3 regions of the Protofrankia sp. CiT1 genome follow, and region 3 is predicted to be linked to each of the others. Evidence: riboswitches for the same ligand, from Rfam matches in the RefSeq annotation. Region 3 holds a riboswitch; each other region holds the start of a gene.
The links. Region 3 has a riboswitch for cyclic di-AMP ahead of MJ785_RS16835 (transglycosylase family protein). Riboswitches for the same ligand answer to the same signal wherever they lie in the genome.
Positions count from the first base shown of each region.

Region 1: it holds a riboswitch for cyclic di-AMP, as region 3 does, so the genes downstream of both, MJ785_RS11035 (transglycosylase family protein) here and MJ785_RS16835 (transglycosylase family protein) in region 3, are expected to answer to the same signal.
Region 2: it holds a riboswitch for cyclic di-AMP, as region 3 does, so the genes downstream of both, MJ785_RS07635 (C40 family peptidase) here and MJ785_RS16835 (transglycosylase family protein) in region 3, are expected to answer to the same signal.

Region 1 is NZ_CAKJTP010000053.1:1,477-9,074, reverse strand. It holds gene fbaA (class II fructose-bisphosphate aldolase) at 73-1,110, shown strand; cyclic di-AMP (ydaO/yuaA leader) riboswitch at 1,632-1,806, shown strand; partial or broken gene MJ785_RS22250 (transglycosylase family protein) at 1,812-2,222, shown strand; gene MJ785_RS11040 (peptidoglycan-binding protein) at 2,544-2,744, shown strand; cyclic di-AMP (ydaO/yuaA leader) riboswitch at 3,108-3,274, shown strand; gene MJ785_RS11035 (transglycosylase family protein) at 3,280-4,011, shown strand; gene MJ785_RS11030 (DUF3151 domain-containing protein) at 4,305-4,739, shown strand; gene MJ785_RS11025 (adenosylmethionine--8-amino-7-oxononanoate transaminase) at 4,925-6,157, opposite strand; tRNA gene MJ785_RS11020 (tRNA-Ser) at 6,720-6,804, opposite strand; RNA gene ffs (signal recognition particle sRNA small type) at 6,937-7,033, shown strand; partial or broken gene MJ785_RS11010 (DNA polymerase III subunit gamma and tau) at 7,124-7,598, shown strand, end outside.
Region 2 is NZ_CAKJTP010000029.1:33,584-41,181, forward strand. It holds gene corA (magnesium/cobalt transporter CorA) at 1-648, shown strand, start outside; gene MJ785_RS07630 (hypothetical protein) at 1,370-1,741, shown strand; cyclic di-AMP (ydaO/yuaA leader) riboswitch at 2,190-2,361, shown strand; gene MJ785_RS07635 (C40 family peptidase) at 2,547-3,530, shown strand; gene MJ785_RS07640 (plasmid partitioning protein) at 4,059-4,718, opposite strand; gene MJ785_RS07645 (MarR family winged helix-turn-helix transcriptional regulator) at 4,992-5,507, shown strand; gene MJ785_RS07650 (type 1 glutamine amidotransferase) at 5,471-6,223, opposite strand; gene MJ785_RS07655 (Mur ligase family protein) at 6,237-7,502, opposite strand.
Region 3 is NZ_CAKJTP010000126.1:874-8,471, forward strand. It holds gene MJ785_RS16825 (haloacid dehalogenase-like hydrolase) at 1-85, shown strand, start outside; gene MJ785_RS16830 (multicopper oxidase domain-containing protein) at 487-1,878, shown strand; cyclic di-AMP (ydaO/yuaA leader) riboswitch at 2,348-2,523, shown strand; gene MJ785_RS16835 (transglycosylase family protein) at 2,531-2,914, shown strand; gene MJ785_RS16840 (SDR family oxidoreductase) at 3,382-4,134, shown strand; gene MJ785_RS16845 (helix-turn-helix transcriptional regulator) at 4,754-5,599, shown strand; gene MJ785_RS16850 (SDR family oxidoreductase) at 5,628-6,401, opposite strand; gene MJ785_RS16855 (AfsA-related hotdog domain-containing protein) at 6,620-7,598, opposite strand, start outside.

The DNA.
Region 1 (7,598 bases), on a different contig from region 3:
TGATTGCCGAACAAATCAGTTCATTACCAACCGGACAGACATGCAACCCGACTGCTCACAGGAGCCAGACCCATGCCCATCGCCACCCCGGACGTCTACGCGCAGATGCTTGACCGGGCCAAGACCGAGGCGTTCGCCTACCCGGCGATCAACGTTACTTCGTCCGAGACCCTGAACGCCGCGCTGAAGGGCTTCGCCGATGCCGGCAGTGACGGCATCGTACAGGTTTCCACCGGTGGCGCCGATTTCCTCTCCGGCACCAGGGTGAAGAACATGGTCCTCGGCGCCCAGGCGCTCGCCGAGTTCGCCCATCATGTCGCAAAGGCCTACCCGATCAATATCGCCCTGCACACCGATCACTGCCCGGCGGACAAACTCGACACTTATCTGCGTCCGCTGCTCGCGATCTCCAAGGAACGGGTTCTCAGCGAAGGAAGGCCCCCCCTCTTCCAGTCACACATGTGGGACGGCTCGGCGGTCGAACTCGAGGAAAATCTCAAGATTGCCGACGCTCTCCTGATCGAATGCCACCAGGCTGAGATCGTCCTGGAAGTGGAGATCGGCGTCGTCGGCGGTGAGGAGGATGGGGTCGTCGGCGCGATCGACGAGAAGCTCTACACCACACCAGCGGATATGTGGCGAACCGCCGAGGTTCTCGGCACCGGCGAACGGGGCCGCTACATGCTCGCCGCAACCTTCGGAAACGTACACGGTGTGTACAAGCCGGGCAACGTGAAACTCCGTCCAAGCATCCTTCGGGACGGACAGCAGTATGTCGCGCGACAGCTCGGGCTGCCAGCCGATACCAAGCCGTTCGACCTGGTGTTTCACGGCGGTAGCGGCTCCGACCCGGCCGAAATCCGCGAAGCGCTGGACTACGGCGTTGTGAAGATGAATGTGGACACCGACACTCAGTACGCGTTCACTCGGCCGATCGTCGACCATATTTTCAAGAATTATGACGGAGTGCTGAAAGTTGACGGCGAGGTCGGTGTGAAGAAACAGTACGACCCCCGCAGCTACGGCAAGGCGGCCGAGACCGGCATGGCCGCCCGCGTCGTGCGGGCCTGCGAGGACCTGCGCTCCGCCGGGCGTTCGCTCACCGGCTGAGCCGGCCGGCTCACCGGCCGAAGGAGGCGCGAGCATCGCTTTTCGCGCCTCCTTCGGCCACCACCGGATCCTCGTACCCAACCACACCGGTCCATGCCGCCCTGTCCTTCCCCGTCGTAGAACCTGTTTTGAATCACAGCTGTCGACGCTGTCGACCGCCCGGACAGAAGATTCAAAACAGGTTCCCCCAGAATGCATCGGACGATGTCGTGTGAACGCCCGCTATGAGTGCTGGGAACCCGAATTCGATGCGGCGCCGCGGGCTACGCAAACAACCTGTCCGGGTGCACGCGGTATTACTCGGGCCAGCTGCGGCACGGTGGCCACTCCGCCGCTGCCCGTGGTTTCCGCCGCTGGAAAGTGATGAGCGCGCGCCGGCGTGCGTTAGCAGCCGATCTCGAGATACGGCAAGAGCACCCAGCCCGATGTGCGCATAGTCACGAAGCGCATTCACGGCTTGTTCAGCCACCAGCGATGCTGGTTATGGTCTGCGCCGTGCCCGTCGATACGGCGGGGACACGTCGGGCGGCACGCCGAATCCTGCCCGCGCCCGACGAAAACCAAACTTGCGGCAGGAACGGGGGACCCACTTCCGGGCGTCGATACCAGGCGTCCTCGGGGTGAAGCCGTGAAAACGGCCGGGCAGTCCCAGCCCGAACCCGACAGCTCACCTCGCAGGCGTGGGGAAGGGCATTACCAATATGTCCCGTACAAGTTCTCGCGGCCGACATCGCGGAATTCGCCGGGCCCGGGTCCGTACCCGAGCCATGGTGCTGACCCCGGCCCTGCTCGCGGCGATCAGTGGTGGCATCGCGATGTCACAGCCGGCCAGCGCCGCCACCACGTGGGAGGGGCTTCGCCAGTGCGAGTCCGGCGGTGACTACACGGCCAACACCGGCAACGGCTATTACGGCGCATACCAGTTCTCGCTGAGCACCTGGCAGAGCCTGGGCTACACCGGACTGCCCAGCAGCGCCTCCCCGAGCACCCAGGACGAGGCCGCGCTCAAGCTCGCCACCCAATCCGGCTTCGGCCAGTGGCCCGTCTGTGGCCGGGGCATGAGCGCCGGCCAGCTCGGGGCTGGCGCCAGCTCGTCGGGCAGCGGCTCGTCGGGCAGCGGCTCGTCGGGCACCGGCTCGTCAGGCAGCGGCTCGTCAGGCACCGGCTCGTCAGGCAGCGGCTCGTCAGGCACCAGCTCGTCAGGCAGCGGCTCGTCATCAAACAGCACCGGCACCGGCTTGTCGGGCACCAGCTCGTCAGGCGCCAGCTCGTCGAGTCCAAGCAGCGCCAGCGCCAGCCCAGACAGCACCGGTTCGTCGGACAGCAGCTCGTGGCAGGCACGCTCATACGGCAGAAGCGGTTCCTCGCGTTGGGCATGGCGCGCGGCGAACGCGGCCACCCCGTCGACCGCTGTCGCTGCCGCTGCCACGCCTTTGACCACCGATCTGGTCGACCAGGTGCGACCGGACGTGCGGTCGTGGCAGCAGCAGATGAATGGTCTTGGTTACAACATCCAGATTGATGGTCAGTACGGACCGGAGTCGGCTGGTGCGGCGAGCCATCTCCAGGCTGACAAGGGCCTGACGGTGGACGGAATCTGCGGACCGCAAACCTGGACGGCCACCTTCAGCTGAGCCTGAACCGAACAGCTACCGCCTGACGGCTACGAAACTGATATAGACCCCGCGCACGACGAGTCGGGCCGGCCACACCAAGGTGACAACAAACACAACAGATAAACACTATAACGACCGGCCCGATTACTCGTCGTTACAAAAACCCAACACAAGCAACCCTCCAGCGGAGCTTTCCCAATCACCAGGTACAGTTCTCAGTTTGGCCCACATAGTTCATTCGGGGGATGTAGGCCAGATCCATGTAGTTCATCCGACACCCCGATTTGCTTCGAAAGAGCCAGGCTCGCTAGAGTCCTCCCCACTCGCCAGATCGGCGAGGCCGCGCGAACGGACGCCGAATCCCGTCCCCGTCCGCCGCGGCAGGACCTACCGCGAAGCCGCTAGGACGGGATCGGGGGAACCACATCCGGATACCGGAGACGCCGGTGTCCTTGGGGTGAAGCCGGCGACGCGCATGGGCGTCACCGGCCGGGCATGTTCCCAGCCCGAACCCGACAGCTCACCTCGTAGGCGACGGGAAGGACCGACCCACATGCCGTCTGTTGGCAGGCACCGCGCCCCGCAACAGTCGTCCACCGCCGTCAAGGTCCTGCGCACCACCGGTGCTGTCACAGCACTCGTGGGCAGTGGTCTCGCCGTCGCGGCCAGCCCAGCGAGCGCCGCGACCGCCGACGACTTCGCCAAACTCCGCCAGTGCGAGTCCGGTAACAACTATCACATCAATACCGGTAACGGTTTCTACGGCGCCTACCAGTTCGACGCCGGGACCTGGCATGGCCTTGGTTATTCCGGTCTTCCCAGCGACGCGCCACCGGCACTGCAGGACGATGCCGCCCACAAGCTCTACAACGCTCGCGGCTGGTCCCCCTGGCCGTCCTGCTCAGTCAAGATGGGCCTGACCAACAACGGCCCAGCACCGCAGACAGCGGCAGCCGTGCCCAGCACCGAGGTGGTCCAGCAGGCGGTTGCCCCAGCGCAGCCTCCGATGACCTTGGAACGCGCGAAGGCTCAACTGGCATCGTCAAACTTCGCCGGCACAACCCTTTCCACCGCGCTGGCCGGTGAAGTTCGCGCTGACGCTTACGTCTGGCAGAGCACGATGCGTGAGAAGAAGTTCATTCTGCAGGTGGACGGCCGCTTCGGCGGGGAATCCCAGGGTCTCGCGTCGCTGTACAGCTATCTGACCCGGGTCGACGACGGACAGACCGGTGTGGTCGGTAAGAACCTCTGGGACATCACCGTCACCAGCCCGTCGGCGCTGTGAGCGCGGGCACGCGTAAAAAGCTCCGGCAGTAGGGTGTCCGGTCAGACAGCGGCGTCCGGATGGATGGATCGCGAGGGCTGCGGAGGAGTGCGACGGAGGTGTTGGGCGGCGCGAGCCGGACAGTCCTGTTGCCGGGCGCTCTGAACCACGGTTTCCCGGCTGTCCGAAGACGATGTCGGCTTCGGCCCCCGATCCCGCGGCGGACCTGATGGCCCACCCCCCTCCCACCAGGTCCGCCGCGTGAAAGCTCCCCACGCGATGCGGCATGAGCGCGATCCGGCAGGATGGGCCTCATGACGACATCCCCCGAACGGCCGGATCTCCTTGGCGGTCCGCCTCCGACAAGGCTCGCTCTCGATCCGGCCGCCGCCAGGGCCCTCAGCGCCGGCGATGCCCCGGAGGCTGTCGCGGGCCGCTTCCCGGACTCAAGCCTTGCCTGGGCGATGTTGGCCGAGCGCTCCCTGGACGCGGGCGCGGCTGTCACGGGCTACGCCTACGCGCGGACCGGCTACCACCGCGGTCTGGACCAGCTGCGCCGTGCCGGTTGGCGCGGGCATGGGCCGATCCCGTGGTCCCATGAGCCCAACCAGGGCTTCCTGCGCGCGCTCGCGGCGCTGAGCCGTGCCGCCGCCGCCATCGGTGAAACCGAGGAGGCCGCCCGCTGCCGGGAGTTCCTCGCCGACAGCGATTCCGAGGCATCCGGCGCGCTGGGCTTCACAAGCGACTGAGCCGCTTGTGGATACCGGTCGCCTTGTACCCGGTTATAGCGGACTGTCCGGCTCGCGGCGTCCGGGTGGGGCATCCCGTCGTTGTCGTCGGTCGCCACCCAACACCAGGGTGACTCCCTCCGCCGCCTCGCGATGCACGCACCCCAGCCCCGCTCCTTGATCCACGCCCCTATTGCCGGGCGCTCTTAACCGACCTGTGCGGCGGCGTGCAGCGCGCACGTGATCGCGTTGATGTCGGCATCGGTCGAGATGAACGGCGGCATGGTGTAAAGGAGATCCCGGAACGGCCGCAGCCAGACGCCGTTGCGCGACGCGGCCCTGGTCGCGGCCGGCACGTCCACCGGATGATCAAGTTGGACAACCCCGATCGCGCCCAGGACCCGCACATCGGCGACTCCGGGAAACGCGGCCACGGACGACAGCCCGCTCGCCAGCCGGGCCTCGATACGGGCGACCGAAGCCGCCCACCCCCCCTCCGTGAGCAGGTCCAGTGACGCGTTGGCTACCGCACAGGCGAGCGGGTTCCCCATGAAGGTCGGGCCGTGAGCCAGCACCGGCATCTCGCCCCGCGAAATCCCCCGGGCGACCTCCTCGGAGCACAAGGTGGCGGCCAGCGAGAGATAGCCGCCGGTCAGAGCCTTCCCCACACACATGATGTCGGGGCTGACACCGGCGTGTTCAACCGCGAACAGCCTCCCAGTACGCCCGAAGCCGGTGGCGATCTCATCAAGGATCAGCAACACGTTGTGGTCGCACGCCAGCTCCCGCAGTGCCCGGACGTAGCCGGGGCTGTGGAAGGTCATCCCACCGGCACCCTGGACCACGGGTTCCACGATGATCGCCGCGATCTGGTCAGCGTTGCGGGCCAGCAGGTCCGCGAAGTCCGCCAGATACCTCGGGTCGGTCGGGACATCGAAGCCGACGGGTGGCTGGTCCGCGAAGACCTGGGCCGGCAGCACCCGCCTCCAGAGCTGATGCATGCCGCCGACCGGGTCGCACACGGACATCGGATGGAATGTGTCGCCGTGATAGCCCCCGCGCCAGGTCATCAGCCGAACCTTCTCCGGACGCCCCGTCGACCGCCAGTACTGGATCGCCATCTTGGCGGCGACCTCGACGGACACGGAGCCGGAGTCCGTGAGGAACACGTGGCGCAGCGGCTCAGGCGTCATCTCCACCAGCCGGGCGGCCAGCCTGATCGCCGGCTCGTGGGTCAGGCCGCCGAACATCACGTGGCTCATCTTTGCCGCCTGGGCATGCAGGGCGGCGTCCAGAGCGGGGTGCGCATAGCCGTGGATGGCGGCCCACCAGGAGGACATTCCGTCGATCAGCTCAGACCTGCCTTCGACTGGCCTCGCCAGGCGCAGGCGTGTCCCGGACGCGGATTCGACGAGGAACGTCTCATGTGTGGAGGGCATCGGCCCATAGGGATGCCAGACGTGCGCCTGGTCGAGCGCAAGCAGGCGATCCGCCGACAGGGCTGTCCGGCTGCCCAGGCCCACCTGGCCGGGCAGGCCGGTGGGGCTACTCGATGACACATCACCCTCCAGGGTCGGGACACGCGGCGCAGGGCCGGAGATTCTTTGACGGCTCGTGTCTGTGTGGTGCTCAGTCGTAGCGGCCGACACGTCCGCGGACGCGGATGCTGCCGGCATGACGGGCCCTGCCGGCATGCCGGATGCTGCCGACATGGCAGCCTGCCGCGGCGACGGCCCGGCTTCTGCCGGGGGCGCCGGACCGGATCGTTATGGGGATCATGGGGTGGTCCTCGGGCATGCGCAGGCGCTACCAGCATGTGACCGACCCGATGTTGCATGAGGCTGCGGGCATGGTCAGCTGGCTGCGGTGGGACGCACCCTGGCGCGGGCGAGCAGCCCTTGCCGGGCGAATGAGACCAGAAACAAGACCACACGATCAGGGATCGGTTCTCATAATCGGAAGGCCTGCGGCCCCTGCCCTGACAGAGCTGCATGATCGCTGCGGAGGATGAGGGATTCGAACCCTCGAGGGGTTGCCCCCAACACGCTTTCCAAGCGTGCGCCCTAGGCCACTAGGCGAATCCTCCGCTGACGAGCTTATCGGATCCCAGCGGCATCAACGCCGCCGGGCATCAAGATCCATTACGCTCAGCCAAACGATGACTCGCGGATCACCGATGCGCCGCTGAAGATCCATCCAGCAGGCCTTAGACTCCCTTGCAGACCCCTCGCGCGGCGTCACCCTCGTGAACTCCCCCAGGGCCGGAAGGCAGCAAGGGTAAGCAGGCTCTGGCGGGTGTGCGAGGGGTCGTCCTCTTCGCGGGGCCATGAGCCCGACGAGAGCCCTGATCCCTGGCAACGCCCGGGATGCCGACGGAGCGAGCGACGGAGTAGGCCGGTGATCGTGTGAGCGGCGCGCTGTACAACCGGTACCGCCCAGCGACCTTTGCCCAGGTCGTCGGCCAGGAGCACGTCACCGGCGCGCTCATGCAGGCGCTACGGACCGGCCGCCTCCACCACGCCTACCTGTTCAGCGGCCCGCGTGGATGTGGCAAGACGTCATCCGCACGCATCCTCGCCGCATCCCTGAACTGCGTGAACGGACCGACGCCCGAACCGTGCGGAGTGTGCGAGCAGTGCGTGTCGATCCGTCGCGGTATGTCCATGGACGTCACCGAGATCGACGCCGCCTCCCACGGGCTGGTGGATGATGCCCGCGATCTGCGGGAACGTGCTTTCTTCGCGCCAGCCTCGGCGCGGTTCAAGGTGTATGTCGTCGACGAGGCCCACATGGTCACAGCGGCGGCTTTCAACGCCCTGCTCAAAGTCGTCGAAGAACCACCCTCTTACCTGAAGTTCGTGTTCGCGACCACCGAGCCCG
Region 2 (7,598 bases), on a different contig from region 3:
GTAGTCACGGTCCGGCATGGGGAACATGGCGGGCTCCAAGCCCTGCGCAGCCGGCTGGAAGCGCACCCGGAAATGCTCCGCCACGGACCGTCGGCTGTCCTCCACGCTATCTGCGACCAGATTGTCGACGATTACCTGGCGGTTACCGAGAAGATTGAAATCGACATCGACGACGCCGAGGGATCGGTCTTTCACCGATCGATTCCGCCCGATGCCAGTAAAGTTTACCAGCTCAAACGTGAGGTGCTTGAGCTCAAGCACGCTGTCACGCCACTCGCCGCTCCGCTGCGAGCGCTCACCGAACCGGACGTCGGCGGGATTGCCCCGCGCATTCAGGAATACTTCCGTGACGTGGCCGACCACCTCGAACAGGTCACCGAACGAATAGCTCGATTCGACGAGCTGCTGTCGTCAATTATTCAGGCGACCTTGACACAGGTGGCCATCGCGCAAAACGAGGACATGCGCCGCATCAGTGCCTGGGTCGCCATCGCCGCGGTTCCGACAGCGGTTGCCGCCATTTACGGGATGAATTTCGAGCACATGCCCGAACTGCGGCAGCCGTGGGGATATCCCGCTGCTCTCTGCTTGATGGCGGCAATCTGCTTCACCCTGCACCGAGCCTTCAAACGGAATGGCTGGCTGTAGCCTCGTACCGTGGTACGCTCAAATATCAACTGATAGCATGATGGACGCTCGTGAATATTGCTGCTGGCTTTCGCGGCCGGTCCGGTCAGCTCGCCGGTGGAGCCGATACACCGACGAGCTGACCGGTATAGCAGAAGGCCGCGATCATCATTTTTTGCGTGGCTGACGCCCAAAAACCGACCGAACTCATGTTTCGTGGCGTCCCGTGTGTAAAAATTGAGCAGGGTGTTGAAGGCGCCACAATACCAGGCAAATTATCCACCGAGCTGGCCGCGCCGCGAAGCTCCCGCCAGACGCGGGTGGCCTCCGTTCGAGCCAGCACAACTGGCACAACCAGTGCCACAGGCCGGGCCATGGGAATTACCACGGCGCGGCCCCGCCGACCCGGCTGGGATACCGCCCGTCAGGACTATACCGTACCCAGCAGGACCGCACCGCGGCTTCGTTCGATAGCTATTTCATACTAGGAACAACGACATATCACCCGACAGCGGGATTCACGGAGACCACGCTGTCGGCTACCGTAATCGCCTGTGTCAGGCCTTCGTGCGGGAGTTCACAGTCAACTGCCGTCCCAGCCGCGGGCTAGCGGCAGCGTACGGTTACAATCCGTTCTCAGTCGCAACGCGGGCGTGGGTGGCAATGACGACGCCCCCCGCCGTATCCACACCATCACCTGTGACGTCGACCGCGACATCCGCGACATCCGCGACGCGATCCGATGACCCAGCCGACATACCCGGTCCGTAACGATCTTATCGCCGAGCTGGCGACAAGACTGGAGCAGCTCGATCAGATCCTTGGGCGGCTGGAGGATGCCGAGCGGCAGGCCGCCGACGCCAGCGAGCGCCTGATGCGCACCCGGCGGTGGCAGGAGGAGACGGTCCGCGCGATCCAGGACGAGCGAGCGCAGATGCGCACCCATCAGCGGGCGCTGGACGATCTCGCGGACCGCGCACAGGCGGCCGTCGAGGCCCTGTCCGGCCAGTACCGCTCCCTGCCCCCGGAGATTCACGAACTCGCGGTCGAACTGCACGTCCTGCAGACCGCGGGCCTGCTCTCCCGCCGCGACACCCGCGCCCGGCGCCGCTGACGCCGACCCGTCCCAGGCCGCGGACATCCTCTCGCACAGCGGATTTCGGAGCGGGAAATCCCATAACGGCTGACACAGTGCGTAATCTAGCGAGCCTATTCATTAAGACAATTTTCGCTACTACATGTCAGCGATATATAGCTGTCGGCACTCAAGCACCCCCCCGTCGCCGGACCGTCACCGCTATGGCGTAATGTCATCTTCCGCATCCTGTGGGTCATGGCATGGCAAGCCTCCGTCTGGGCGACCTGTCGCAGTGGCCAGCAGATCAAGATAGAGCGGCGAGTGATCGGCAAGGAGGATGGGAGGAACCGCTATGGTCACTTCTGCGAGTACTCGCCGTAGTTGTGAGGGACTAGTATTTGCTGGCACCATCCTTTTGAACTAGTCTCGCGCCGACGTCACGACAACACCGGGCCGAACGCCGAATCCTGCCCACGGCCCCGGTGTCCCCTCCGAGTCGTCACCAGGGCAGGAGCGGGGGACCCATCCTCCACCGGTTTGGCACCGAGCCACGGTGCCGACCTAGGGGTGAAGTGAGTCGTGTGCTGGTCGCACGGCCCACCGGGCAGCCCAGCCCGAACCCGACAGCTCACCTCGCAGGCGAACGGGAAGGATCACAGTCTTGTCTGCGCCCGATGTGCAGCTTGATCCGGCAATATGGCCATGTTCGTCGCCGACGGCGTCGCTGTCCTCGCTGCGACCTCAGGCCGAGACACCTGGGCGTCCAGCCCGCGGCAGGCACCGCGCGCCCGCTCCGCCGTCGGCCCCCGGCCGCGTCCGGGCACGTGCCGCGGTCGCGGCGATGACAACCGGCACGGTTGCGGTGTCAGGCGTCGCGCTGGCCGGCTGCGCCCCGACCGACTCAGGGATGGACGAGACTTCGGTCAGTTCCCGGATCACCCTTGGCTCTCAGTTCGGAAGCCAGGCGTCACTCGCCGGTCTGCGCACGTCCGTTATCAACCCGGCCACCTCGGTTGGCCCCGGGTCCATCACCAGCCATGTGATCGATCAGGCTGACCTGCACCCCAAGTCAGGTGTCGCGCTCAGGGTCACTAATCCGGACGTGTCAGTACAGGCCGACCAGCCCATTGACATGGGCTTCTCCCTCGAGGACGGGACGACCCACGCGCCGCTGTCAAACCAGCTCATCAAAATTCAGGTAAAGCTGCCTGACGGCTGGGCAACATTCAAGCACCTGTATACTAACGAGCAGGGCTTTGCGAGCTACACTGCCAAGGTTCTCACCACCACACAGATCACTGCTATCTTCGACGGAACGGATGCCCTGCAGTCGGCTCGCTCCTCGAACGTTGGTACTATGACGGTGGTGCCCAGTCCGGTCCCCGCGCCTCCGGCGCAGGCCGCCGGCTCGGCCGCTGCTGCCGCGTTTCGGGTATCCACCTCCGATACAGCGGATGCTACGATGCCAGTCGGATCGCTCGGTGAAAGAGCTGTCTATCTGGCCGCGCAGCAAGCCGGCAAGCCTTACGTGTATGGTGCGGAGGGCCCCTACTCCTTCGACTGTTCCGGCCTGGTTCAGTATGTTTTCAAACAGCTCGGCCGCAGTCTCCCCCGCACCGCGGAAGAACAGTACGAAGCCACGGCCCATGTGTCGCAGTACAATAAGCAGGTCGGCGACCTCATCTTCTTTGGTACGCCGGGAAACATCTACCACATCGGCATCTATGCCGGCGGTGGCAAGATGTGGGCGGCACCAAAGTCCGGTGAAGTCGTTTCGCTCAGAGATATCTACACCACGTCATACTCAGTCGGCCGGGTCAGTTAGCGGCCAGCGGCCTCGCTCGTTGACTCCTTCATCTCACTGATATGACTGACGCAGTCAGCCTCTGAAAAACATATAGCGGGTTCACGCGTGTCCTCCCCCTCCGGTCACGCGTGAACCTCACCGCCAGATCGGTGTTGTCGATATAAACACCGGTCTGGCGGTCCCAAACCACAACTGGATGTCTCCAAAGACTTCCGCTGGTCGGATCGAGCCAACCCCCCCGGCTCGCAATGCCCGGCGGAACACGGGCTTCCCCGGCCTTTCGCACTGAACCCCCCCCACAGTGCGCTTGGCCGGCGGAGGTCCTGGGCTCCCGCTGGTCGGCCGTGCCACCCCCCCGGCCAAGCCGACCGGCGGGAGCCCTCTCAACGACAGCCGACGAGGCGGGTCGAGGATTGATCCACAAATTGCCGGGATCTCCAGCTCGCTTCAGACCGAAGGCCACGCGAAAACACCATCATCGCGTGGCCTTCGGTGGCCGCTTAGAGTGACCGGCAATAGGGCGTTCGATCAGGGAGCGGCGACCGCTTAGCCCTTGATGTCCTTTGAGAATTTCCACAGCTCGCTGGTCGTGGCTTCGTTCCATTTCCGCCCTGGCGCAAGAGCCACTGACTTGACATGGACCCGTGAAGGACACGCGGGGAGCGGCCCGACCGTGTTCACCGTCCCGACCGCCGTGAACAGTGGCTGCTGGGCGGGGTCGAGCGGGCCGCAGGCCACCGTGAGCGCGAGACGGCCGCCCTCTCCCGCACCCCAGATGTAGATCCGGGACATATCGATGTTCGATCGCTCCTTGGCGACGTAACGGACCACGTCCCACAGATACCGCGCGTCCTGACCGTTGGTCTGCCAGGTACTGGCCACCGCCTCCGGATACACCAGAGCGAACTTCTGTTGATCAGCAAGCGCGGACACCTTACTGTCCTTCTCGATCGTCGCCGCGTCACTCTCGTCGTCATGCAGGACGAGGAGCAGCGGCACCGGCTTCTCGGGCTTGGCCTCGGCGTGGACCGCAAGCTCCCGGCCCGCGGACTCGTAGCCCGCCGGAATCTCGGCGCGCTCGGTCTTCACCTCGGGTGAGTGATGCCCGTAGGCGAGGGCAACGACGACCACGCCAGCGGCCACCAGCACCCGTCGACGGTTCTTGCTCCACAGCTCTTTCCCGGCTTTGAGCGGATTCGACGCCACCAGACAACCGAACCACACCGAGAGCCGTTGATTCGGCAGATTCGACACGTGGCGTGGACGAGTCGGGCACCACAGCCGTGGTCTGGCACACACCCGTGCGGGTTGACGCCAACGGCAACCAGCCGGGCGGACGCGGCCAGGCGCCAGCGGCCGCTCCACGGATCCGTCGCGGCGGCCCCAGGACACCCGCTTCGTGCCGATGGTGTATCCACAAGAATCTGTAGAGATCCGAGACGCCGCGGACGGATGACATGGCGTAGGGATGAGGCCGAGGTGGACAATGAACAAGCACTCGATCATCGGGCGCTGGAGAAGATCGAGCATGAGCTGGCCGTGCTCGGCCGCCGGGCCGAACGGTTCCGCATGGCCATCGCGGACGGCTCCGGCCCGCCTCTCGACCGTTCCGCCTATCTGCTTCTCAGCTATCTGTACGACCACGGCTCGGTACGGTTGACCACCCTCGGCGCGGTGTTCGCCCTCGACATCTCGACGGTGAGCCGCCAGGTCGCCGCACTGGCCACCGAGGGGCTGGTGGAACGCGCCACCGATCCCACCGATCGCCGGGCCAGCCTGGTGACCCTGAGCGCACGCGGACGCGATCGCTACGTCGTCACCCGGGCAGCGCGGGTAACGAGCATCAGCGGCTTGGTGAGCGGCTGGGAAAAGGACGAACGCGACAGTTTCGGAACGCTTCTCGGTCGTCTCAACGCGGCGATTGCCGAACGCGACAGGGCGCAGCTGCCGTCACGGAGTCAGGCCGCGACGTCGAGAGCGCGCAGCCGCGCCTGACGCAGTAGTTGTATCTCAGCGGGGTCAGCCAGCGCCGGCAGCGGGCCGTGCACCCAGGACAGCAACAGATCGGCCAGTGCGGGGTTCTGCGCGAGGACCGGGCCGTGCAGATAGGTACCAATCACGTGGTGATCCACGATGCCGTCGGTCTGGTCTATGGTGCCGTTACCGACGCCCTTGCGTACCACGCCCAACGGCCTGCCCCGGCCGCCAGCCAATCGTCGAGTACGCCCGGCGTGGTTCTCGTAACCGAGCAGCACCGGAAGACCCAGGTCGGATGTTGGTTCCACGACGATGTCACCGACCGCGCGGGGCGGCGCCGGCTGGTCAGCCGGGTCGAACGACCGGCGCGTCTCCACATCCACCAGGCCGAGCCCGTCATGCACCTCGTCGCCAGCGGGAAAAGATGCGCCGATCACCTGATAGCCGGCACACACCGCGAGGACGACAGCACCTTCGTTGACCGCTCGCAGCAGCGATGTGCTTCTGCGCAGGCCGTCAGCAGCCAGCACCTGCGGTGCGTCCTCACCCCCGCCCAGCAGGTAGATGTCGCAGCCGCCGGGCACCACCTCACCGGCCGGAACGTTGATCACCTCAGCCGCCAGCCCTCGCCAACGCAGCCGCTGTGCCAACACGGTCGCGTTGCCGCCGTCACCATAGGTTCCGAGCAGCTCCGGATAGATCAGAGCGATGCGGGTCGCCGAGTCGGAGATCATACCGCCATCCTGGTCATCTGGTTGTCCCCACCGGGGCAACCCGCCCCAGAATGTCACGGAAGGCGGTGTAGTTGGCGACCACGTCCACGGTCTTGTCAAAGACCGTGGACGCCGCGCTCTCGGCGTCGGGGTGCACCGTGTGCGGAACCTCCGCATAGGCCAGCCGGACGCTCATGTCCTCCTTACGCTCGCCGGTCACCAGCACGTCGCGGCCCGCGAGCCGCTCGAACGGGACATCCCAGATCCAGGAAGGATCACGGCCGTCAGCGGTCTGGGAGTTGAAATCTATGATCACCGGGCGCGCGGGCGCCGTGTTGAGCAGCTCCATCATCTCCACCCAGCCGGCCGGGTTCTTGGCCAGCAGGAGCCGCCCGCGTACACCACTCTCACCGAGCTCGACCTCCTGATAGCGACCTTGGACGTCATCGAGACCGGTCATCGCGGCAAGCGCGTCCGCGACCTCGACCCCGAAGAGCTTCGCGGCGGCGGCGGCCATCGCCGCGTTGCCGAGGTTCACCCGCCCCGGCAGGTCGATGGAGGCCCTGATGTGACGACCGAACCACAGCAGTTCGCCAGGCCCGGTGACGGCGACGATCGGCTCCGGGCGGGCCAGCCCGCAGTCGCACCACCACCCCGAAGAGTTGCGATGCAGCAGCCGGGCACACTGCGGACACACCATCGCATCCGCTGTCCAGTTCTGCCCGACCGACACCCAGATCTGGTTCGACCACCCGGACGCGGCCCAGGCGACCAGCGGGTCGTCGACGTTGGCGACCACTGTCGCGGCGGGCAGATCCGCCCCGAGCTCACGCCAGAGGCTCGCGATCCGCCGGGTCTCGTTCGACCGGTCGAGCTGGTCACGGCTAATGTTGAGCAGCACAACCGCCCGGGGAAGGATCTGCCTGGCGACCTTGGGCAACCAGATTTCGTCCACCTCGAGCGCGGCGGCCGCGTCGAAGGGCGGACGGGACAACGCGGCGAGCACCCCCGGCGCCATGTTCGCGCCGCCGCTGTTGCTCTTCACCGGGCCGAGGGTGCCCAGCGCGCGGGCCAGCAGCCGAGTGGTCGTGGTCTTGCCGTTGGTCCCGCTGACGCAGACCGCCATCCGGCCGGCCGCGACCTCGGTGAGGATCCGCGGGGATACCTGTAGGGCGAGCTTACCGCCGATCATCTCGCCTGATCCACGTCCCAGCCGGCGGGAGGCTGAGGACGCGAGTTTCTCCACCGCGAGCGCGGCGCGGGTCCGGGTGGAGAAACGGCGTGGGGGTGGTGTGGTCATCGCCTCATCAGCGTGCCATGACTCGTCTCGCCTGTTACAGAGACCCCGTACATCTCCACAGGGTGCCACGCCCAGGCTGGCGCCGACGACGTGAAA
Region 3 (7,598 bases):
TGCGGTGCTGGTCAATCCTGACGGGAGGCTCGCGCTACGCGCACAGCAGGCGCTGGGCGGGCGCCTGCGGATCGTCCACTGGTGAGGCCCATCCGCTCACGATAGCGTGAGAACGCCAGCCCGCTGGCAGGCTCCGGCGGCAGGGCGTCCGATGCGGCTGCCAACACGGCCGGGCGATCCGCGACCCGGTCCACGAGCAGCCTGAAAGCTCCTGCCCGCCCCGTCCAGCATGTGTCGCCGACCGGCTGCCCGACCGGTGCGCGTGCGTAGTGCCATCTTCCACATCCTTTGGCGGATTGTGGACTCTCACTATGCAGGGGAAGTCACGGAGGGTTACTGTCACGCTCCGTGATTGATAAGTTGCGCGCCATGCGGCGCACAGGTATCGGCGGCCGGACCGCCAGCCGGGTACGCGTAAGGAGGCAGTCGTCGTCACGGTCCGCGGAGACGACCGTTCGTGCCAGGCAGCGGATGTGCGTCAGAGCGGTGGTCGGGAGCGCGCTTGTGCTTGCCCTCGGGCCCGCCGCGATCGGGCCCGCGGCCGCGGCCGGGCCCACCGCGGCCGGCGGCACGGGCGCGACGGGAGAACGATCATCCTACTGGAACGACGCCGCCGGCCAGGAGTTCCACCCGACCGGTCGAGTGCGCACCTATTACATCGGTGCTGACGAGGTGGTCTGGAACTACGCCCCCGAGGGACGCGATGCTATCACCGGCCAGGCATTCGACCCGATAGCAAGGACATACGTCCAGTCCGGGCCCGGCCGGATCGGGACGAGTTACCTCAAGTGTCTCTACCGTGGTTACACCGACGCCAGCTTCAGCGGTCTGGCGCCGCGTCTCCCGCAGGATGCGTATCTGGGCTTTTTGGGCCCGGTGATCCGCGCCGAGGTCGGCGACACCATCAAAGTCGTGTTCCGCAACGCCTGCCGGATTTCTGACAGCGTGCATCCGCACGGCGTCTTCTACACCAAGGCGAACGAGGGCACGCCGTACGCGGACAACACCTCCGGGGTGGACAAGCTCGACGACGCCGTACCCACCGGAGGCACGCACACGTACACCTGGCTGGTGCCCGATCGAGCGGGTCCGGGCCCGCACGACGGCAGCTCGGTCATGTGGATGTACCACTCCCATACCAACGAGGTCACCGACACCTATGCCGGGCTCACCGGCCCGATGGTTGTCACCGGAAAAGGGAAGGCGCGGCCAGACGGTAGCCCCGTCGACGTCGACCGCGAGATCTTCGCGCTGTTCTCGATCGTCAACGAGAATTGGAGCCCGTATCTTCAGGAGAATCTCCGCCGTTTTGCCAAGCCGCCGTACCCGGCGCTGAACGATGCTGATTTCGAGCGTTCCAACATGCGGCATGCCATCAACGGCTACGTCTTTGGCAACGAGCCGATGATCACTATGAAAAAGGGTGCGCACGTCCGGTGGTACCTGATGAGCATGGGCGGCGAGGCGGATATGCACACGCCGCACTGGCACGGTAACGACGCGATCGTGGGCGGCATGCGTATGGACACCGTTCCGCTGCTCCCCGGCACCATGGCCGTGGCCGACATGGTGCCTGACGACGTCGGCATCTGGCTTTTCCACTGCCACGTGAACGAGCACATCACCGCCGGCATGCTGACCCGCTACCAGGTTGTGTCCGACACCGACACCAACAACGGTACTGCCGCCACCGCTATATCCGCGCCAGGGCCGTCGGCCACAACGATGCCGGTGCCCAAGGGCGCTGTCTCCGCGGGCGAAGGCGGGATAGCTGTTCCCCCGTCGTCTGTCCCCACCGCGTCCGCGATCATCGCGTTCGTGGTGGCGATCGGCGCCCGCAGGATCGTGCGCCGTCGCCGCCGTCGTGCCATGGGCTGAAACCGCGCCGTTCATCGCGGTCCAGGCCGGTAGCTCCTGCCGCACAACAGGCCTGGACCGCGATATGGCGAGAACCGCCAGCCGCCCAGAAAGCGGCTCCCGCGCACGGAGAGCCCAGGATCATCAGCGTTCGGACAGCCATATTGCCCACACCATACACGGCACTGTTGATGCGCAGGATCCCCGCGGCATCGTACGGCGGACGAACAACCGTCGGCGAACAACCACGCAGCCGACCCGCCTGCCCACCTACCGCGCGGGGCAGTTTTTTTGGCTGGGTGGCGGCCCCGGCACAATTGCGCCAGCCGGCCAGGGCCAACTATGGATAAGCGCGGGTGCGCGCACGTTACCGGCAGCCGTGATGGTTAGCAACATCGGCTGTGGACTGTGTGCCTCTTCACGGAGCCTTGCCTGCTGGGCGGTCATGGCACGTATGGTCCTCGCCGTGCCTTCGAGGGGAAGGCGCGCATCGGATGGCACGCCGAGTCCTGCCCCCGTCCGATGACAACCAATACGGTGGCAGGAACGGGGGAACCATTTCCGGACGTCGAAGCCAGGCGTTCTCGGGGTGAAGCCGCATAGCGCGGCCGGGCAGTCCCAGCCCGAATCCGACAGCTCACCTCGCAGGCGTGGGGAAGGACATCAACACAATATGTCCCATGTACGTTCTGGCGCTCGTGGAATCAGTCGAATCAAGGCGCGTGCTCGGGTACTGATCGCTGTACCGGCACTCGTCGCCGCCATCGGCGGCGGCAGCGTCGCGCTGTCCCAGCCAGCGAGTGCGGCACCGTCCAACGACGGTGTGCTGGCCGCCATTGCACAGTGTGAATCCGGCGGCAACCCGAAGGTTGTCAACTCGATCGGTGCCGGCGGACTGTTCCAGTTCCTGCCTAGCACGTGGCACGCTGTCGGTGGCTCTGGCCTGCCGCAGAACGCCAGTGTGTCCGAACAGTGGATGCGTGCGCGGATACTGTACGCGCAGCAGGGCACGAGCCCCTGGTACGCGTCGAAGCACTGCTGGGCCGGAAAGGCCTAGCGACCGGAGAGGACGCGGCGAGAGTCCCTCGCGCCGTCCACGGCGTCTGTCAGATCCGCCAGCGCCAGCGCTGTGTATATCAGGTATAGCCTCAGGTATCTCGACAGAGCGGCCGGCCCGGGTTCACCGGGAGGCTCTCGCGAAGCCTTGGGAGAGACCGGCCACGGCCGGTCTCTCCCAAGCGGCCGCCTGCTTCCGGCTCTCGGACCGGGCCGGGCGTACCCGCACAATCGATCTTCCGGCTGGGGGGCCGGGCGCGCCGCGGCGGTCTGTGGTAAACCCGGAAAAACGGCCCCGTCGGTGTGTCGTCGTTTCTTGTCCGGGCCCGTTTTTCGTTCGCGCCGGCTCCCCGCGGGGCTACTCGACTTCAGGCGGGCGGCGTAATACCGTACCGTGCGCGAGCGGTGCCTCATCAGGGGTTTTTTCGATCCGCGCGCTGGGCTCTCGAGAAACCTGGTGCATGAGCGATGACAGCGAAGAACGACGTCCGTCGAGCCTTGGTGACCGGCGCTGGAAGCGGAATGGGACAGCTCCTCGCCCTCCGGCTGGTGCGGCAGGGCACAGACGTTATCGCGGTTGATCGGGACGAAGCCGGTCTCAAGGTCCTCCACGACGCTGGGCCCGGAAAGGTGACGACGCACACCATCGATGTCACCGATGCGGACGCCATGGCCGACGTCGTGACCTCGCAGCACCACACCCTGCTCGTGACGGCCGCCGGGATCGGGTACACAGGCAAGATCGCTGAGACCCCGGCCGCGGTGCACGCGAAGATCATGGCGGTGAACTACCAGGGCACAGTCAACGCGGTGACGGCCGCGCTACCCGGCTATCTCGCGCGGGGATCGGGCCGGCTCGTCCTTTTCTCGTCGATTCTCGGCTGGTTGCCGGTGCCGCAACACGGTCCCTATGGTGCGACAAAGTCGGCGTTGGTCATTTACGCTCAGACGCTACGGCATGAACTTCGCGGGACTGGTGTGCGGGTGAGCTGTGTCTGTCCACCGGCGGTGGCAACCCCGATGCTCGACGACATGCCCGCAGCCCGAGCAGTCTCGCAGCGCACTATGATGACACCGGCCGCTGCCGTCGACGCGATCGAACGCGGCCTCGACAAAGGGCGTTTCTGGATCTTCCCAGGTATCGCGCGGCCGGTGGCCATCGGCCAGCGGCTGTTCCCCGAGGTACTGCGGGTGGCCATTGGCAGCCTGCTGAACAGATAGCCGTCCCGGCCGCTCAGAGCGCCCGGGACCAGGGCACGTGTCGAAAACACGCCGTAGGGGACGCGACATTGCCGAGGTTATCGCGGGGCGGGGGCAGGCGTCCCGCGTCATCGCTGCCCATCCATGCTCTCCATCCATTGCCGCGCGATGCGCGGATACCCGACGGCTCGTCGGTCGCCACCCACCACCTCCGGCGCGTCCTCCTTCGGCTCGCGAGGCAGGCGCTCCAGCCCCGCTCCGTGGTCCGCGCCCCTATTGCCGGTCGCTCCTCCTGGTCGCTCCTCCTGAAGGAAGAACAAGATCTTCTCCTGTGGCACCTATGTGACACCTATCCTGACCTGCGGTGCTGCTGTTTTCGCAGGTCAGTAACCGGTTGCTCGTCAGCGGCGGCGTTATTGTGGGACGGCTGTTCCCTGATGCGCGTCCAACACCAGGACCCGAGGCGGGAGCCCAGCGCGCGAGTTCCGCTCACGCGGATCTGGGCAGCGGCCCGTAGGCGGCCCCTATCGAAATCCTGTCACCAGGTAGACATAGTGCACCCTTTTTGGTGTCATGTGCTAAAAGTCGGTATTGATAGTGCGGCAGCTGGCTGAGGCGGGACCCCTTGGGAGGAACTACTGTGAGCGGAGCGGCGAACCGGGAACTCGGGAAATTCTTGAGGAATCGTCGAGAAAGTCGGAGCCCCAATCAAATGGGCATCGCGCCGCGGGGACGCCGGAGAACCCCGGGATTACGCCGAGAAGAGGTGGCGGAGCGTGCTGGCGTGAGCACAACATGGTACACCTGGTTGGAGCAGGGCCGTCCGGTGCGTGCATCTCGGCAAGTCCTTGATTCCATCGCACGGGCGCTCGACCTGTCCGCGGCTGAAACGATGCATCTGTTCAAGCTTGCCGGTGAGAAGCCGCTCTCCGGCTCGCCAGCCCCGTTGAAGATTTCCCCTGCCTACGACCGGCTGCTGCGCCGGCTCGAACCGAACCCGGCGTATATCATTAATCGGCGCCTCGATCTGCTCTCCTGGAACAAGGGGGTGGTCGCGCTGCTACCGCACCTTGACATGTTGCCGCCGGAGGACCGCAACATTGTGTGGCTGATGTGCACCGACCCGTGGATGCACGAACTGATTCCCGACTGGCAGGGGCAGGTCAGCCGGCTCACCGCGATGCTGCGGTCGGAGAGCGCCGATGCCATCGATGACCCGGAATTTCAGTACCTCATCCGGCGGATCGAAGCGGCCAGCCCGGAGTTTCGCCAGGCCTGGGCTACCCGGCGGCTGGAAACGTTCCGCTCCGGGGCGTTGAACTGGCACCACCCGGCAGCCGGGACGTTCACCGCCGATTACGTCCGACTACATATCGCTGATGATCCACGACTCAGTGTCGTTATCCAGATCCTTCGCAATCCCGAGACACTGAACAAACTGGCCGACATCATCGCTTCGATGTCACTCGATGTCGAAGTGGCCTGACCAGACGGTGACTGACTGGCCTGCTCGCTCACCCCCGGGCGGACAAACCCCCGTCCACCGTGAGGACGGTCCCGCTGGTGTACCCGGAGCGCTCCGAAGCCAGGAAGGCAATCGCGTCGGCGATCTCCCGGGTGGTCGCGCAGCGCCCGAGCGGGAAGTCGGCCATGATTTCGGTGATCCGGGACTCGTCACCGAACCGGCTGTGCGCCACCGCTTTCATCAGCGTCGTGATCCGTTCGGTGGCCACCGGGCCCGGGTTCACCGCGACGACCCGGATGTTGTCCCGGGGCCCGCGACCGCCCAGCGCTCGGGTGAAGGCCATCAGCGCGGCGTTCGCGGTGCTGCCGGCGATGTAGTCGGGGTCGTGCCGCTCCCCCGACGCTCCGATGGCATTCACGATCACCCCGCCGCCGCGCGCCTTCATCCGTGCGTAGACCAGGCGGGTCAGGTTGATGTAGCCGAACACCTTCAGTTCCCAGCCGTATCGCCAGGCCGTTTCGTCGAGGTTCTCCAGCGAACCACCGGGGATGTCACCAGCATTGTTGACCAGGATGTCGATATCGGCCGACGCCTCGGCGAGCCGGGCGATGTCCTCGGCCGCACGCAGGTCGGCGGGGTGGACAGCCACGTCGACGCCGTAGTTGGCCCGGATCTTCGCCGCCACCTCCCTCAGGACATTCTCGCTGCGTGCGGCCAAGCGCAGGTCGCAGCCCTCCTGGGCCAGCACCTCGGCCGTGGTCGCGCCGATGCCTTTGGACGCGCCGGTCACCAGCGCGCGTTTCCCCCGCAGGCCGAGATCCATACCGTCCCCTTCGCTGCCGCGCTGGTACCGCCGGGCCCGCCCGGATGTCTTTTCCCACATGTCTGTGCCGACATAATAAAGCATGACAGGCGCCGCGTGCCGCAGGCGGCTCGGCCGCCATGTCGGCCACGTGGCCTGATCATTTTCTGATCATTGCCCGATTCCCGATGACAGCGGCATGCCGCGGTGGCCGCCCACCATGCGGCTGCTGGCCATGGTCATGGCGCCCCCGTCGCGGGGCCCGGGAACGGGCGCAGGTCCACTCGCCCGTGCGCGATCCGCTCGTCGAACTGCTCCAGCGTCACCTCGACCGGCACGCAGCCGCCAGCCGACACCGGTCCGGCCACCGCCGACAGCGCCAGCGGCGCCTCGAACTCACCGAAGCCGGCGAAGTCGACCAGCAGCCCGGCCATCGCCACCGACGGGGAAGCGACCAGGCCCGCGCGCAGGGCGGCCACGATCGCGGCCTGCCGGAAACCCTCGACCAGGAAGGGGCCGGGCACGTGGTCGTAGTCGTGGTCGAAAAACGCCGGGTGGCTCCGGTCGATCACTACCGGGTGGCGGATGACATCCGAGTCCCCAGCCCCCTCCAGCGGTTCCCCGATCACCACGTTGCGCACATCGCGGCGGCCGACCTCGGCCGGGTCGATCGGCGCTGCCGGCGGCGGGATCCGCCCCGGTTCGATCGGCTTGCGGGCCCGCTGGAAGGCCCGCAGCGCCTCGTAGTCGTCGCGGGACATGAACACGGCATCCCCGCTGACGGTCATGGCCGGGGCCCCATCGACCGCCAGCTCGGCGGTCAGGGTGAGGCTGCCCAGCTCACCGCCGCGCAGCTGGAGGTTTGTGATCCGGTAGCGCAGCACCGCCGCCAGCGGCCACCGCTCGTCGTCCCGGAAAGCGGCCAGGTCGAGCACCTCGAAGGCGAAGCGTTGCATGCTGAACGGCAGCCCGACCGGGACGCCGAGGTAGCGGTGTAACACGACGAAGGCGCTCTGGCGGGCGCCCTCGGCGGCCGCGAACGGGTCGTGGAAACCGCGGGCGCGGTCCGCCCACAGGCTGTGGCCGCGCGGGAGCTGGATGGCGCAGAGGAAGTCGTCGTCGGCGAGCTGACGGGAGTCGGTGACGAACACCTCGCCCACCGCCCGCCGGTGAGCGATCGCCCGGGGCACGGTCTGTTCGAAACTGAGCGGCTCCGGC